Regions from separate parts of the Kribbella sp. NPDC003505 genome, predicted to be linked through region 1. Evidence: riboswitches for the same ligand, from Rfam matches in the RefSeq annotation. Region 1 holds a riboswitch; the other holds the start of a gene.
The links. Region 1 has a riboswitch for FMN ahead of ribD (bifunctional diaminohydroxyphosphoribosylaminopyrimidine deaminase/5-amino-6-(5-phosphoribosylamino)uracil reductase RibD). Riboswitches for the same ligand answer to the same signal wherever they lie in the genome.
Positions count from the first base shown of each region.

Region 2: another riboswitch for FMN. It lies ahead of ribB (3,4-dihydroxy-2-butanone-4-phosphate synthase); the one in region 1 lies ahead of ribD (bifunctional diaminohydroxyphosphoribosylaminopyrimidine deaminase/5-amino-6-(5-phosphoribosylamino)uracil reductase RibD).

Region 1 covers NZ_JBEXNA010000010.1:277,059-283,444, forward strand. The annotation lists gene ABZX12_RS31090 (VWA domain-containing protein) at 1-1,123, shown strand, start outside; gene ABZX12_RS31095 (protein kinase) at 1,134-2,426, shown strand; gene ABZX12_RS31100 (MFS transporter) at 2,475-3,686, shown strand; FMN riboswitch at 3,744-3,877, shown strand; gene ribD (bifunctional diaminohydroxyphosphoribosylaminopyrimidine deaminase/5-amino-6-(5-phosphoribosylamino)uracil reductase RibD) at 4,017-5,045, shown strand; gene ABZX12_RS31110 (riboflavin synthase) at 5,046-5,672, shown strand; gene pnuC (nicotinamide riboside transporter PnuC) at 5,669-6,343, shown strand; gene ABZX12_RS31120 (bifunctional 3,4-dihydroxy-2-butanone-4-phosphate synthase/GTP cyclohydrolase II) at 6,344-6,386, shown strand, end outside.
Region 2 covers NZ_JBEXNA010000004.1:63,159-69,544, reverse strand. The annotation lists gene ABZX12_RS13900 (TIM barrel protein) at 1-546, shown strand, start outside; gene ABZX12_RS13895 (transketolase) at 543-1,466, shown strand; gene ABZX12_RS13890 (transketolase C-terminal domain-containing protein) at 1,463-2,431, shown strand; gene ribB (3,4-dihydroxy-2-butanone-4-phosphate synthase) at 2,415-3,029, opposite strand; FMN riboswitch at 3,115-3,248, opposite strand; gene ABZX12_RS13880 (DUF4038 domain-containing protein) at 3,296-4,813, shown strand; gene ABZX12_RS13875 (sugar-binding transcriptional regulator) at 4,844-5,821, shown strand; gene ABZX12_RS13870 (threonine/serine exporter family protein) at 5,811-6,386, shown strand, end outside.

The sequences.
Region 1 (6,386 bases):
CGGCACCGACCGGACCGCGAAGTACTACACGATCAAGCGGACGATGGCGAAGTCGACGCTGCGCGCGGGGATCAGCTTCCGCCGGCCGGTTCCCGGCGGCACCGTGATCGAGGCCGCGGTCAAGCTGAACACGCTGAGCGGTGAGGCGTGCGGCTGGAGCTATCCGCTGTCGTTCGAGGGCGAGCAGGGCATCGCCACCGGCTCGGCGTCGAGCTGGACCGGCGACTACCCGAAGGAGTGCGAGACCGACGAGCAGCTCGTGCTCACGGTCTCCGGCGGCAAGGACTACGCCCAACTGAAGTCCGCGCCGTACGAGCTGCGCGTCGACGAGGAGCCGGCCGTCGAGTCCACCGCGAACCTGCCGGCCGAGGCGGGTGACCCGACGTGGACACCGATGCCGGGTTCGACGCCGCGCGAGATCGTCCCGGGCTCGAGCTTCGCCGACGCGCCGCTGGTCGCCGCCGGTAGCTACAAGACCACGCTGATGCCCGGAGAAATCCAGCTGTACAAGGTGAAGGCGGACTGGGGCCAGCGGATCCAGGCACAGGTGTCCGTGCCGCAGCTCGGCGCGGCGACCGCGAAGGCAGTGGACGTGGGGCGGTATGTCGACCTCGACGTGATCTCGCCGACCGGTGAGGACGTGTACGCCGTGTTCGCGAAGCAGGTGCCCGGAGGGGCCGGCAAGCGCACGGTGCTCGACCCGAACGGCACGGTCAAGGCGATCACCACGAAGGAGATCCGGTACCTGAACCGCGACGGGGCGAACAACCAGGACACCGGGACCTCGCTGCCGGGGGAGTACTACGTCGCGGTGTCGATGACGCGGAAGACCGACGACACGGCCTTCACCGTTCCGATGACGCTGACCGTCGGCTTCGTCGGCACTCCAGGCACGGGCAAACCGACGTACGTGGACGGCGCGACGCCGGTCGCCGGCGAGTCCGTGACACCGAGCACCACGCCGTCCCAGGATCCGGGTCAGCCCAACCAGGCGAGCGGTCCGGTGCAGGGGCGCGTCGACGGCGACGCCGGTCCGCCGGTCGCGCTGGTGGCGGGCTTGGGCGGTGGGGGCCTGCTGCTCCTGATGGTCGGCGTGCTGCTGGTGGTCCGGCTGCGGCGGTAAGTTCTGGGCGGTGGAGGCGTTTGCGGGCCGGTATCGGCTGATCGACCTGATCGGGACGGGCGGGATGGGCTCGGTCTGGCGGGCATGGGATCTCCGCCGGGCGACCTTCGTCGCGGCGAAGGTTCTCGGCCAGCACGATGCGGCGACGCTGCTGCGATTCGTCCGGGAGCAGTCGCTGCGGATCGAGCATCCGCACGTGGTCGCTCCGCACGGGTGGGCCGCGGACGACGACCGGGTCGTGTTCGCGATGGACCTGGTGCGCGGCGGTTCGGTGGCGACCCTCCTCGGCGACCACGGCCCGCTGCCCCCGGCGTACGTAGCCGTCCTGCTGGATCAGCTGCTGCACGCGCTGTCCGCGGTCCATGCCGCCCGCGTCGTGCACCGGGACGTGAAACCGGCCAACCTGCTGCTCGACGTCACCGGGACGGGGCGGCCGCACCTGCGCCTGTCGGACTTCGGCGTCGCCGGTCTGCTCGACGAGCCCCGGATGACCCGCCACAGCACGGTCCTCGGGACGCCCGGCTACCTCGCACCCGAGCAGCTCACGGGTGCGGACCCCGACCCGCGCCAGGACCTGTACGCCGTCGGCGCCGTCGCCGTCGAACTCCTCACCGGCGAGCGCCCCGGCGCGACCGGCCCCCTCCCGGAGCTCGGCGGGCCCTTGGGCACCTTCATCAGCACCCTCACGGCGACCGACCCGTCCGACCGGCCCGCCTCCGCCGCCGCAGCCGGCCGCCTCCTCGCCGAAACCGGCACCCTCCCATCACCAGGCACCGATCCCTGGGCCCACACCCCCGACGCCCCAGAGGTCTTCGACCAACTCCCACCACTCCCACCCAACTGGGCCCCCACCCCACCACCCGACCAGCCAACCTCGGCCACCCGCACACCGGCAGGCCAGACCACACCGGCAGACCAGACCGCACCGGCCGGTCAGGCCATGCCGACCGGGCAGGCGGCGCCGGTTGGTCGGGGGACGCCGGTTGGGCCGGTCGGGCTGGTTGGGCCGTCCGCGCCGTCCTCGCCGTCCTCGCCGTCCTCGCGGGGTGTGCCGGTTGGGCAGGTTGCGCCGGTCGGGCAGGGCGCGCCGTCCGGCCAGAGTCCGGCGATTGGGCAGGTTGGGCCGACTGGACAGGCCGCGCCGTCCCTGCGGGGCATGCCGGTTGGGCAGGTCACGCTCGTTGGGCAGATTGCGCCGTCCGGGTCGTCCGGGCGGGGTCGGGTGTTGTGGGTGGTGGCTGTGGCTTGTTTGGCTGGGGGGATCGGGTTGTTGGGGACGGCCGGCTGGCTGCTCTTTCGCTGAGCGGTAATTCGCCGGACCTGGGGCGTGTGGCGTGGAAGACTTCTGGTGATGGATCCGTCAGTGGTCACCGCGCCGACGACGGGTCGGCTGCGGTTTCTGATCGCCGCGCTGGCGATCACGACGACCGTCGGGTACGGCGTGCTCACGTACGCGTTCAGCGCCCTCGTCGGCCCGATGAGCCACGAGCTGTCCATCTCCACCACCACCGCGGTCGGCGCCTCCACGATCGCCGTGCTGGTCAGCGGCCTCATCTCGATCCCCGTCGGTCGACGGCTGGACGTCCGGGGCGGGCGCGGTCTGATGACGTCCGGCTCGGCCCTGGCCGCGGCCGCCGTCCTCGGCTGGTCGCAGGTCCACAACACCGTTCAGCTGTACGCCGTCTTCGTCCTGATCGGCGTCGCCTGCGCGATGGTCCTCTATCCGCCCGCCTTCGCCGTCGTGGTCGCCGTCGCGGCCCCGACCGCCCGGACGAATTCGATCCTCACGATCACGATGGTCGGCGGACTGGCCAGCTCGATCTTCATCCCGCTCACCGGTTACCTCGCCCACAGCCTCGGCTGGCGCTCCGCCCTCGTCGTCCTGGCCGGCATTCTCGCCGTCACCACAGTCCCGCTGCACTACCTCGCCGTACCGCGGCAAGCGCCACGGCCGGCCACCATGCGGCACCCGAAGTCACCGGCCAGGGTCCTGCGCGATCCTGGGTTCTGGCTGCTCGGCGGCGCATTCGTCGTACACAGCGCGGCGCTGGCCGTGATCGCCGTCCACCTGGTCCTCTACCTCGTCAGTCTGGGCCACCCGCCGGCGCGGGCGGCGAGCCTGGCGGGGCTGCTCGGCCTGATGTCGGTGACCGGGCGGCTGGTGGCCAGCGTGTCCGCCCGGTGGTTGCCGATGGCGACGATCACGGCGCTGATCCTGGTCGTCCAGGGAGTCGCGGTCGCGCTGCTGCCCGTGGTCGGAGCGCACGTCGGCGGGGCGATCGGGTGCCTGGTGCTGTTCGGCCTCGGGTTCGGCGTGTCGTCGATCGCGACCCCGGCGATCCTGCTCGACCGGTACGGCGCGAGCGGCTTCGGCACCATCGCCGGGATGCTCGGCACCCCGACCACGATCGCGAAGGCGGTCGGGCCGCTCGTCGGCGCCGGGGTGGCCGGCGCGTTCGGGTACCGGCCGCTGATCCTCGCGGTGGCCGCCGGCTGCGTGCTGGCCGGTGCGGCGCTGGCCCTCACCCGCCGGCTGGTGCCGCCGGCGTCGACCAGGATGTGACCTGGGTCGTGGTGCGGGTTGCGGCAGAGGGCATACTTGAAGCACGAGTGAACCCACTCGCGTGCTCCGGGGTCGGTGTAATTCCGAGCCGGCGGTAACAGTCCGCGACCCGGTCGCTGCGGTACGGCGATCGGTTGACCTGGTGGAATTCCAGGACCGACGGTGAAAGTCCGGATGGGAGGCGCACGCGGTCGACGGGTGCGCTCTGGCGCCCGACGGCGCGGAGCGTGGGCTGTGACGGCCCACGCGACGCGGTTTCCGGTGGGCGGCGGAGCGGACGTGCCGGCCGGAGGCCCCGGAGTGCGTCCGTGACGACGAGGGGCCCGAGCAGTGAACGACGCGTCGCCGATCGACATCGCCTGGATGAGGCGTGCTGTCGAGCTGGCTGCGAGGGGTGTCGGCAGCACCCATCCCAACCCGGTGGTCGGGTGTGTGATCACCGGCCGCGACGGGCATCCGGTGGGCGAGGGCTTCCATGCCGTTGCCGGCGGCCCGCACGCCGAGGTCGAGGCGCTCCGGATGGCCGGCGCCCGCGCCCGCGGTGGTACGGCGTACGTCACGCTCGAGCCGTGCAACCACACCGGCCGGACCGGTCCGTGCGCGGACGCCCTGATCGAGGCCGGGATCGCGCGCGTCGTGTACGCCGTACCCGACCCGAACCGGACTGCCGCGGGCGGCGCCGAGAAGCTGCGGGCCAAGAACATCGAGGTCCAGCAAGGGGTCCTGCGGTACGAGGCCGAGGCGGTCAACCACGTCTGGCTGCACAGCGTGCGGGTCGGGCGCCCGTTCGTCACCTGGAAGTTCGCGACGACGCTGGACGGGCGGTCCGCGGCCCCGGACGGGACGAGCAAGTGGATCACCGGCCCGATCGCGCGGGCCGACGTCCACCGGCTGCGGGCCGAGTGCGACGCGATCGTCGTCGGCACCCAGACGGTGCTGAACGACGATCCTGAGCTGACCGTCCGCGACGAGAACGACGTCCCCGCGGCGCGGCAGCCGCTGCGGGTGGTCGTCGGTGACCGCGAGATCCCGCCGACCGCGCGCGTCCGCAACGACCGCGCCGAGACGTTGCTGCTGCCGACCCACGATCCCGCCGAGGTGCTCCGGCAGCTGGACGACCGGCAGATCCGGCATCTCTGGCTCGAAGGCGGCCCGACGCTGGCCGCCGCGTTCCTGCGCGCCGGTCTGGTCGACCAGATCGTCGCGTACGTCGCCCCGGCCGTGCTCGGCTCCGGCTACGCCGCGGTCGGCGACCTCGGCGCGGAATCGATCGACCACCTGCGGCGGTTCAAGCTAGCGGACGTCACCCGCCTCGGCGACGACGTCCGGCTGACCCTGGTTCCTCTGGGAGGAAAGTAGATGTTCACCGGCATCATCGAAGAACTCGGCACGGTCGAGTCCCTGGACCTGCTGGATGGTGACGCCGCGCGGCTCACCATCCGCGGTCCGAAGGTGACCGAGGACGCCGCGCACGGCGCCTCGATCGCGGTCAACGGCTGCTGCCTGACGGTGGTGGAGTACGGCGGCGGCCTGTTCACCGCCGACGTCATGCGCGAGACGCTGCAGCGGACCAGCCTCGGCGGTCTGGAGAAGGGCTCGCCGGTCAACCTCGAGCGGGCCGTCGCCGCGCACGAACGGCTCGGCGGCCACATCGTCCAGGGCCACGTCGACGGCACCGGCACGATCGCCTCCCGGACCCCGGCGGAGCGCTGGGAGGACGTCCGGGTCGCGACGTCCCCGGAGATCCTGCGGTACGTCGCCGAGAAGGGCTCGATCGCGATCGACGGCGTGTCGCTGACCGTGACCGACGTCGACGACGCGACCGGCACGTTCGGGGTCAGCCTGATCCCGACCACGCTGGAGCTGACCGTGCTCGGCGCGAACAAGGTGGGCGACACCGTCAACCTCGAGGTCGACGTGATCGCGAAGTACGTCGAGCGGCTGCTGACCGCGGGCGCCGGGCAGGACAACGGAGGCGAGAAGTGAACGCGATCGACTGGCTGCTGCACTCCCAGGTGACGATCGCCGGGTCGCCCGTGCTCGTCCGGGAGATCGTCGGCAACGTGTTCGGTCTGGCCAGCGCACTGTTCGGCATGCGCCGGCTGGTCGCGGCGTGGCCGGTCGGCATCGTCGGCAACGTGCTGCTGTTCACGGTCTTCGTCGGCGGGATCTTCGATACCCCGCAGGACAAGGACCTCTGGGGTCAGGCGGGCCGGCAGGTGTTCTTCGCGCTCGTCAGCCTGTACGGGTGGTACCGCTGGTACCAGACCCGGCACCACGGCGCCGACAAGGCTGTGCAGCCGCGCTGGGCAACCGCGCGCGAGCGGCTCGAGCTCGGCGGTGTCGCCGTGGTGCTGTACGCGATCTCGTATTTCGTGCTGCGTGAGCTCGGCTCGTGGGGCCCGCAGTGGGACGCGTGGATCCTCACCGGCTCGATCCTGGCGACGTACGGGATGGCGCGCGGCTTCGTCGAGTTCTGGCTGATCTGGATCGCCGTCGACGTGGTCGGCGTACCGCTGCTGGTGCAGGCCAAGTTCTACCCGTCCGCGACGATGTACATCGTGTACGGCCTCTTCTGCGTCCTCGGGTTCGCGTCGTGGTGGAAGATCCAGAACCGTGAGCGGATCCAGACTCCTGAACCGGTGGTGGTGGGTTAGATGGGTGACGTGCTGAAGCTCGACACGATCGAGCACGCGATCG
Region 2 (6,386 bases), on a different contig from region 1:
AAGGAGCTGGTGTCGGCGCATCCCGACATCAACTTCGTGATCGAGTACAAGCCGCGTGAGCCGCGGGTGAAGATCATCTTTCCGAGCGTCGCGCGCACGCTGCTCGGCATCGAGAAGATCGGCCTGCCGAACCTCGGCATCCTGCTCGACTTCGGCCATTCGCTGTACGGCCAGGAGACGCCGGCCGACGCGGCGCAGCTGGCGATCGACTACGGCCGGCTGTTCGCGATCGACGTCAACGACAACCTGCGCGGCTGGGACGACGACATGGTGGTCGGCTCGGTGCACCTGGTCGAGACGTTCGAGTTCTTCCACACGCTGCGCAAGAACAACTGGGAGGGCGTGTGGCAGCTCGACCAGTTCCCGTTCCGCGAGGACAGCGTGCAGGCCGCGAAGCAGGCGATCACCTTCCTGAAGGCGGTGCACCACGCGCTCGACGTCCTGGACGAGGAGGCGCTGGCGGCGGCGCAGGCGTCCCACGACGCCCTCGCCGCGCAGAAGCTGGTCCAGAAGGTCCTGCTGAGTTCGATGGCTGAGCAGGCATGAGCGATCGTATGACGCTGACAGTCGAGCACGCGACGCTGCCGGTGCTCGGGCGGCTGCCGATCCACAGCAGCCGCGCCGAGCAGATCGTGCACATCGCCGAGGCCGCCCAGCAGATCCGGATCCAGGACCTGAAGCTGGTCCACCACGCCGGCGCCGGGCACATCGGCGGCGACTTCTCCGCGATCGACATCCTGGCCACGCTGTACGGCGCCGTGCTCGACATCTCGCCCGACGCGGTCGACGACCCCGAGCGGGACCGCTTCATCCTCAGCAAGGGCCACGTCGCCGGCGCGCTCTACACGACGCTCGCCGCGTTCGGGTTCCTGCCGGTCGAGGAGCTGGCGACCTTCCTCAAGCCGCTGTCCGCGCTGAACGGGCACCCGAACCGGAACAAGGTCGCGGGCGTCGAGGCGAACACCGGTCCGCTCGGGCACGGCCTGCCGGTCGCGGTCGGTCATGCCCTCTCGGCCAAGCTCGACGTCTCGCTGCGGCGGACGTACGTGCTCGTCGGCGACGGCGAGCTGCAGGAGGGCTCGAACTGGGAGGCGATGATGGCGGCCTCGCAGTACCAGCTGGACCGGCTGACCGTGATCGTGGACCGGAACCGGCTGCAGCAAGGCGCGACCACCAAGGAGACCAACGACCTCGACCCGCTGCCGGAGAAGGCGGCCGCGTTCGGGTTCGCGGTGGTCGAGGTGAACGGCCACGACCACGGCGAGCTGCTCGACGTGCTGTCCGCCGTACCGTTCCGCCCGGGCAAGCCGACCTTCGTGATCGCCCACACGCACAAGGGCCACCCGATCTCGTTCATGAGCAACAACGTCGCCTGGCACCACCGGGTGCCGGACGCGGCGGAGTTCCAGCAGGCGCTGACCGAGCTGGAAGCTGTTGCTCCCGGATATGCCAAGGAGCCGGCATGACCGCCGTAGAAACCCCTTCCATCGCTGACCAGCCGCGGTACGACTGCCGGGACGCGTACGTCGAGACGCTCGCGGAGCTCGCCGAGGCCGATCACCGAATCGTGGGGGTGGTCAACGACTCCGTCGGGTCGAGCAAGCTGAACAGCTTCCGCAAGGCGTTCCCGGACCGGCTGATCAACGTCGGCATCGCCGAGCAGGACATGGTCGGGGTGGCGTCCGGGCTGGCGAACGGCGGCCGGATCCCGTTCGTGTCGGCGGCGTCCTGCTTTCTCACCGGGCGTGCGCTCGAGCAGATCAAGGCCGATGTCGCGTACTCGAACACCAACGTCAAGCTGTGCGGGATGAGCCCGGGTGTCGCGTACGGCGAGCTCGGCCCGACGCACCACTCGATCGAGGACATCGCCTGGCTGCGCGCGATCGACGGCCTGCGGATCGTCGTACCGGCGGATCCGGTCGAGACCGCGGCCGCGCTGCGCTGGGCGGCCGCGGCGCCCGGGCCGGTGTTCATCCGGGTCAGCCGGATGAGCGTGCCGAAGGTGTACGCCGACGACTACGAGTTCCGGCTCGGCAAGGCGATCACGGTCCGCGAAGGCAACGACGTGACCGTGATCAGCAACGGGACCGTGCTGTGGCGGGCGCTGGCCGCCGCGGAACGGCTCGCCGCGGAAGGGATCTCGGCGCGCGTGCTGTCGATGCCGACGGTGAAACCGCTGGACGTCGACGCCGTGGTCGCGGCCGCGCGGGAGACGGCCGGCATCGTGACCGCCGAGGAAGCGGTGCCGGGCGGCGGGCTCGGCGGCGCGGTCGCGGAGACCGTCGTCCAGCATCACCCGGTCCGGGTGTCGATCCTCGGTATCCCGGAGTTCGCACCGACGGGGTCGGCCGGCTACCTGCTCGACCGGTACGGCCTGTCCGCGGACGGCATCGCCGACGCCGCCCGCAAGCTGCTCAGGCCAGGTAGCTGACGAGATCCGCGATCGAGATCATCGCGAAGCCATGAGCGTCGGCGAAACCGCGCAGATCGGCGCCGGTCATCAGGGTGCCGTCGTCGTTCATGAGCTCGCCGATCACGCCGACCGGCGGCAGTCCGGCCAGCCGGACGAGTTCGACGGTGGCCTCGGTGTGACCGGGCCGCTGCCGGACTCCGCCGTCGACGGCGCGCAACGGCAGGATGTGGCCGGGCCGGATCAGGTCCGCGCGCTGCGCCGAGGGATCGGCCAGCACGCGGACGGTCCGCGCCCGGTCCGCGGCGGAGATGCCGGTGCCGACGCCGGTCGCCGCGTCGACGGACACGGTGTACGCCGTCCGCAGGCTGTCCTGGTTGTCCGGCACCATCAGCGGCAACTCGAGCCGGTCCAGGATCTCCGGCGCGGCGGGCGCGCAGACGTAGCCGCTGGTGTGGCGGACGAGCAGGGCCATCAACTCGGGGGTCGCGAGGCTCGCGGCGAAGGTCAGGTCGCCTTCGTTCTCGCGGTCCTCGTCGTCGACGACCACCACGGGTCGCCCGACGGCGAGCTCGGCGACGGCGCGCTCGATGGTGTCCAGGCTGGTGACGGTGTTCACGGTCGTTGTCCTCTCGGCAGTGCACGCAGAGCACTCCGGGGGGCAACGACAAGCCCACGCCCCCGTTTCCGAGGACGTGCGACTGCCACGTGCGTCTTCCCATCCGGACTTTCACCGTCGGTCCTGGAGTTCCACCAGGTCAACCGCTCCTCCTCGCGGAGTCACGGGTCGCGGACTGTCACCGCCGGCTCGGAATTTCACCGACCCCAGAGCACGTGTGTTCTTCTCGGCAACAGCCTAACGGCAATCAGCAGATCAGGAGTGTCATGTCCATCTCATCCGTCTGGCACCCGATCGAACTCCCGGCCACCGGCGACTGGGTCGAGTTCGAGCACGAGACCGGTCTGCGCCTGCGGCGCCCGACCTTCTGGGACGGCGCCGGCCCGGAACAGGTCCGCTCCGCGCGTGGTGGTGTGGGGCGGAAGGTTCGGTTCGCGGCGCCGCTGCCCGGCCGCTGGCGGTGGGCGGCCGGCGGCGGGTCCGCCGTTCCGCCCGAGGGCGGGGAGTTCGACGTGGCTCCCGCACCTGCCGGCGAGAGCAATCCGTTCTACTTGCACGGGTTCTGGCGGATGTCGCCCGGCGGGCGCAGTCTCGTGTATGCCGACGGGACACCGGCGGTCCTGGTCGCCGACACAGCATGGGCTCTGCCCTGGCGCGCTACCCCGGAGCAAGTGCGTGAGTATGCCCGGGACCGGCAGTCCAAGGGTTTCAACGCAGTGCTGCTGATGACCGTGCAGCCGGACATGCGGGCAGTCGGGCCGCGCGACCGCACCCAGGACGAAGGCTTCGACGTCGGATTCGAGGACCTCCCGGACGGCCACCTCAACCAGCTGAACGTCGAGTACTTCCAATACCTCGACCTGCTGCTGGAGATCCTCGTCGAGCACGGCATCGTTCCGGTGCTGCAGCCCGTGTTCCAGGGGTTCGGCTGGAAGGGGCTCGACGTCGCCGGCACCGTCGTACCGCCGGAGGAGTACGCCGCCTACTGCCGGTACCTCGTCGCGCGGTACGGCGCCCGGCCGGCGATCTACCTGGTCGGCGGCGACGGCTCCGGAGCCGAGCCGCAGACCGCGGCCGGCGGCGCCGAGGTACACGCGGTCGACTGTTACGAGCAGCCGACCGGCATCCACTACCGGCCGCACATCCGGGCGGCCGCCCATCAGGACGCCGAGTGGCTCGATTTCCAGTGGTGCCAGACCGGCCACACCGGCGAGCACGTCCCGGAGCGGGTCGCCGACATGTGGCGGAACCACCCGGTCAAGGCGGTCGCGAACGGCGAACCGACGTACGAGCACACCGGCCGGACCGGTGTGGCCGAGGGCTGGTGGCAGGGCCACGAGGCGTGGAGCAACCTGTGCGCGGGCGGGACGATGGGCGTCGTCTACGGCGCGGGCAGCCTGTGGCAGTGGCGGCTGCACAGCGAGGAGCCGGGGCACTCCGAGTTCTTCCTCGCCCCCGGCGCCGGCTGGCGGGAGGCGATCGGCTTCGAGGGATCGACGTACGTCGGGATGCTCGGCAAGATCCTGAACGGACTGCCGACGACCGACATGACGCCGGACTGGACTCGGGTGATCTCGGGCCGCGCCCTGAGCACCGTGGACGGCGGCCTGATCGTGTACCGCGAGAACGGCGGCCCGGTGATGGTGTTCGACGACACGGTCCCGCTGAACTACACGATCGTCGACCCGCGCGACGGCTCGGTCGTCGCGACCGGCCGGCGGGACACGCCGCGAAGTCCGCTGCCTGACGCCGGTGGCGCACCGCGGGTCTACATCTGCCTATAGTCCAGGTTGATCGTCTTGAAGGGGAGCGCCGTGAACAGCAACCGTGGTGTCCGCCAGCCCGGGCTGGACGAGCTGCGGCTGCTCGCGAAGGTGGCCCGGATGTACCACGAGAAGGGCATCCGGCAGCCGCAGATCGCCGCCGAGCTGAACCTGTCCCAGGCGCGCGTCTCCCGGATGCTGAAACAGGCCGTCGAGGTCGGCATCGTGCACACCGTGGTGACCATGCCGAGCGGCGTGCACAGCGACCTCGAGGACGAGCTGCAGGGCCGGTACGGGCTGCGGGACGCCGTGGTCGTCGACACCCTCGGCGTGGGCGACGACGTGCTGCCGGCGCTCGGCTCGGGCGCGGCGGCGTACCTGGACATGACGCTGACCGGCGGGCACGTGGTCGGCATCTCGTCGTGGAGCGAGACGCTGATCAGCGCCGTCGACCGGATGCCGCGCAAGAGCGTCCCGGTGGTCGACAAGGTGGTCCAGATCGTCGGCGGGCTGGGCGACGCCGCGGTGCAGATGCAGGCCACCCGGCTGACCGCGCGGTTCGCCGAGCTGACCGGCGGGATGCCGGTCTACCTGCCCGCTCCCGGGCTGGTCGGCACCCCCGCCGTCCGCCGGGCGATGATGAACGATGTGTCGGTTCGGGACGTTCTGGGCACGTGGGGACAGCTCACCGACGCCCTGGTCGGGATCGGCAGCCTCGAGCCTTCGCCGCTGCTGCAGCGCAGCGGCAACGCGGTCGCGGAGGCCGACCAGGACGAGCTGCGCCGGCTCGGTGCCGTCGGGGACGTGTGTTTCCGGTTCTTCGACGAAGAGGGAAAGCTCGTGCGTTCGACGTTCGACCAACGGGTCATCGGGGTGACCGCGAAGGAACTGCTGGCGGTGCCGCGCCGGATCGGCGTGGCCGGCGGGGACCGCAAGTACTCCGCGATCCGCGCCGCCCTGCTCGGCGGCTGGGTCAACATCCTGATCACCGACCTCGCAATGGCTCACAAGCTTCTCGATGCAGCCTGACGAGCAGCGGGAGGTCTACGCGACCATCGACCTGGCGTTGCGGGTCGGTGAGGTGCTGCTGTCCAGCGGCGCCGGTACGGCGGACGCGACCGCGACGATCCTCGGCGTCACCGCGGCCGGCGGGCTGCGCGGGTGCGAGGTCGACATCACGTTCACGTCGATGGCGGTCTCGTACCAGGCCGCGCCCGACGTCGCGCCGGAGACGCACATCCGGCTGGTCCGGTACCGGTCGCAGGACTTCTCCCGGCTGACCGAGGTCGACCAGCTGGTACGGCGGTTCGCCCGCGGCGACGTGACCCGCGAGGAGGCGTCGCGGGAGCTCGCCCGGATCACGTCGGCCGGCCCGCCGTACCCGCGCTGGAGCGCGGTGCTCGCCTGGGGCGTGATGGCCGGCGGCGCGACGCTGCTGCTCGGCGGCGGCTGGCTGATCACGCTGGTCGCGGTGCTGACCGCGATCGTGATCGACCTGAACAACCGGTGGTTCGCCCGGCAGCGGCTGCCCGCGTTCTACCAGCAGGTCGCCGGCGCATTCGTGGCGACCGCCGTCGCGCTGATCCTGTACGCC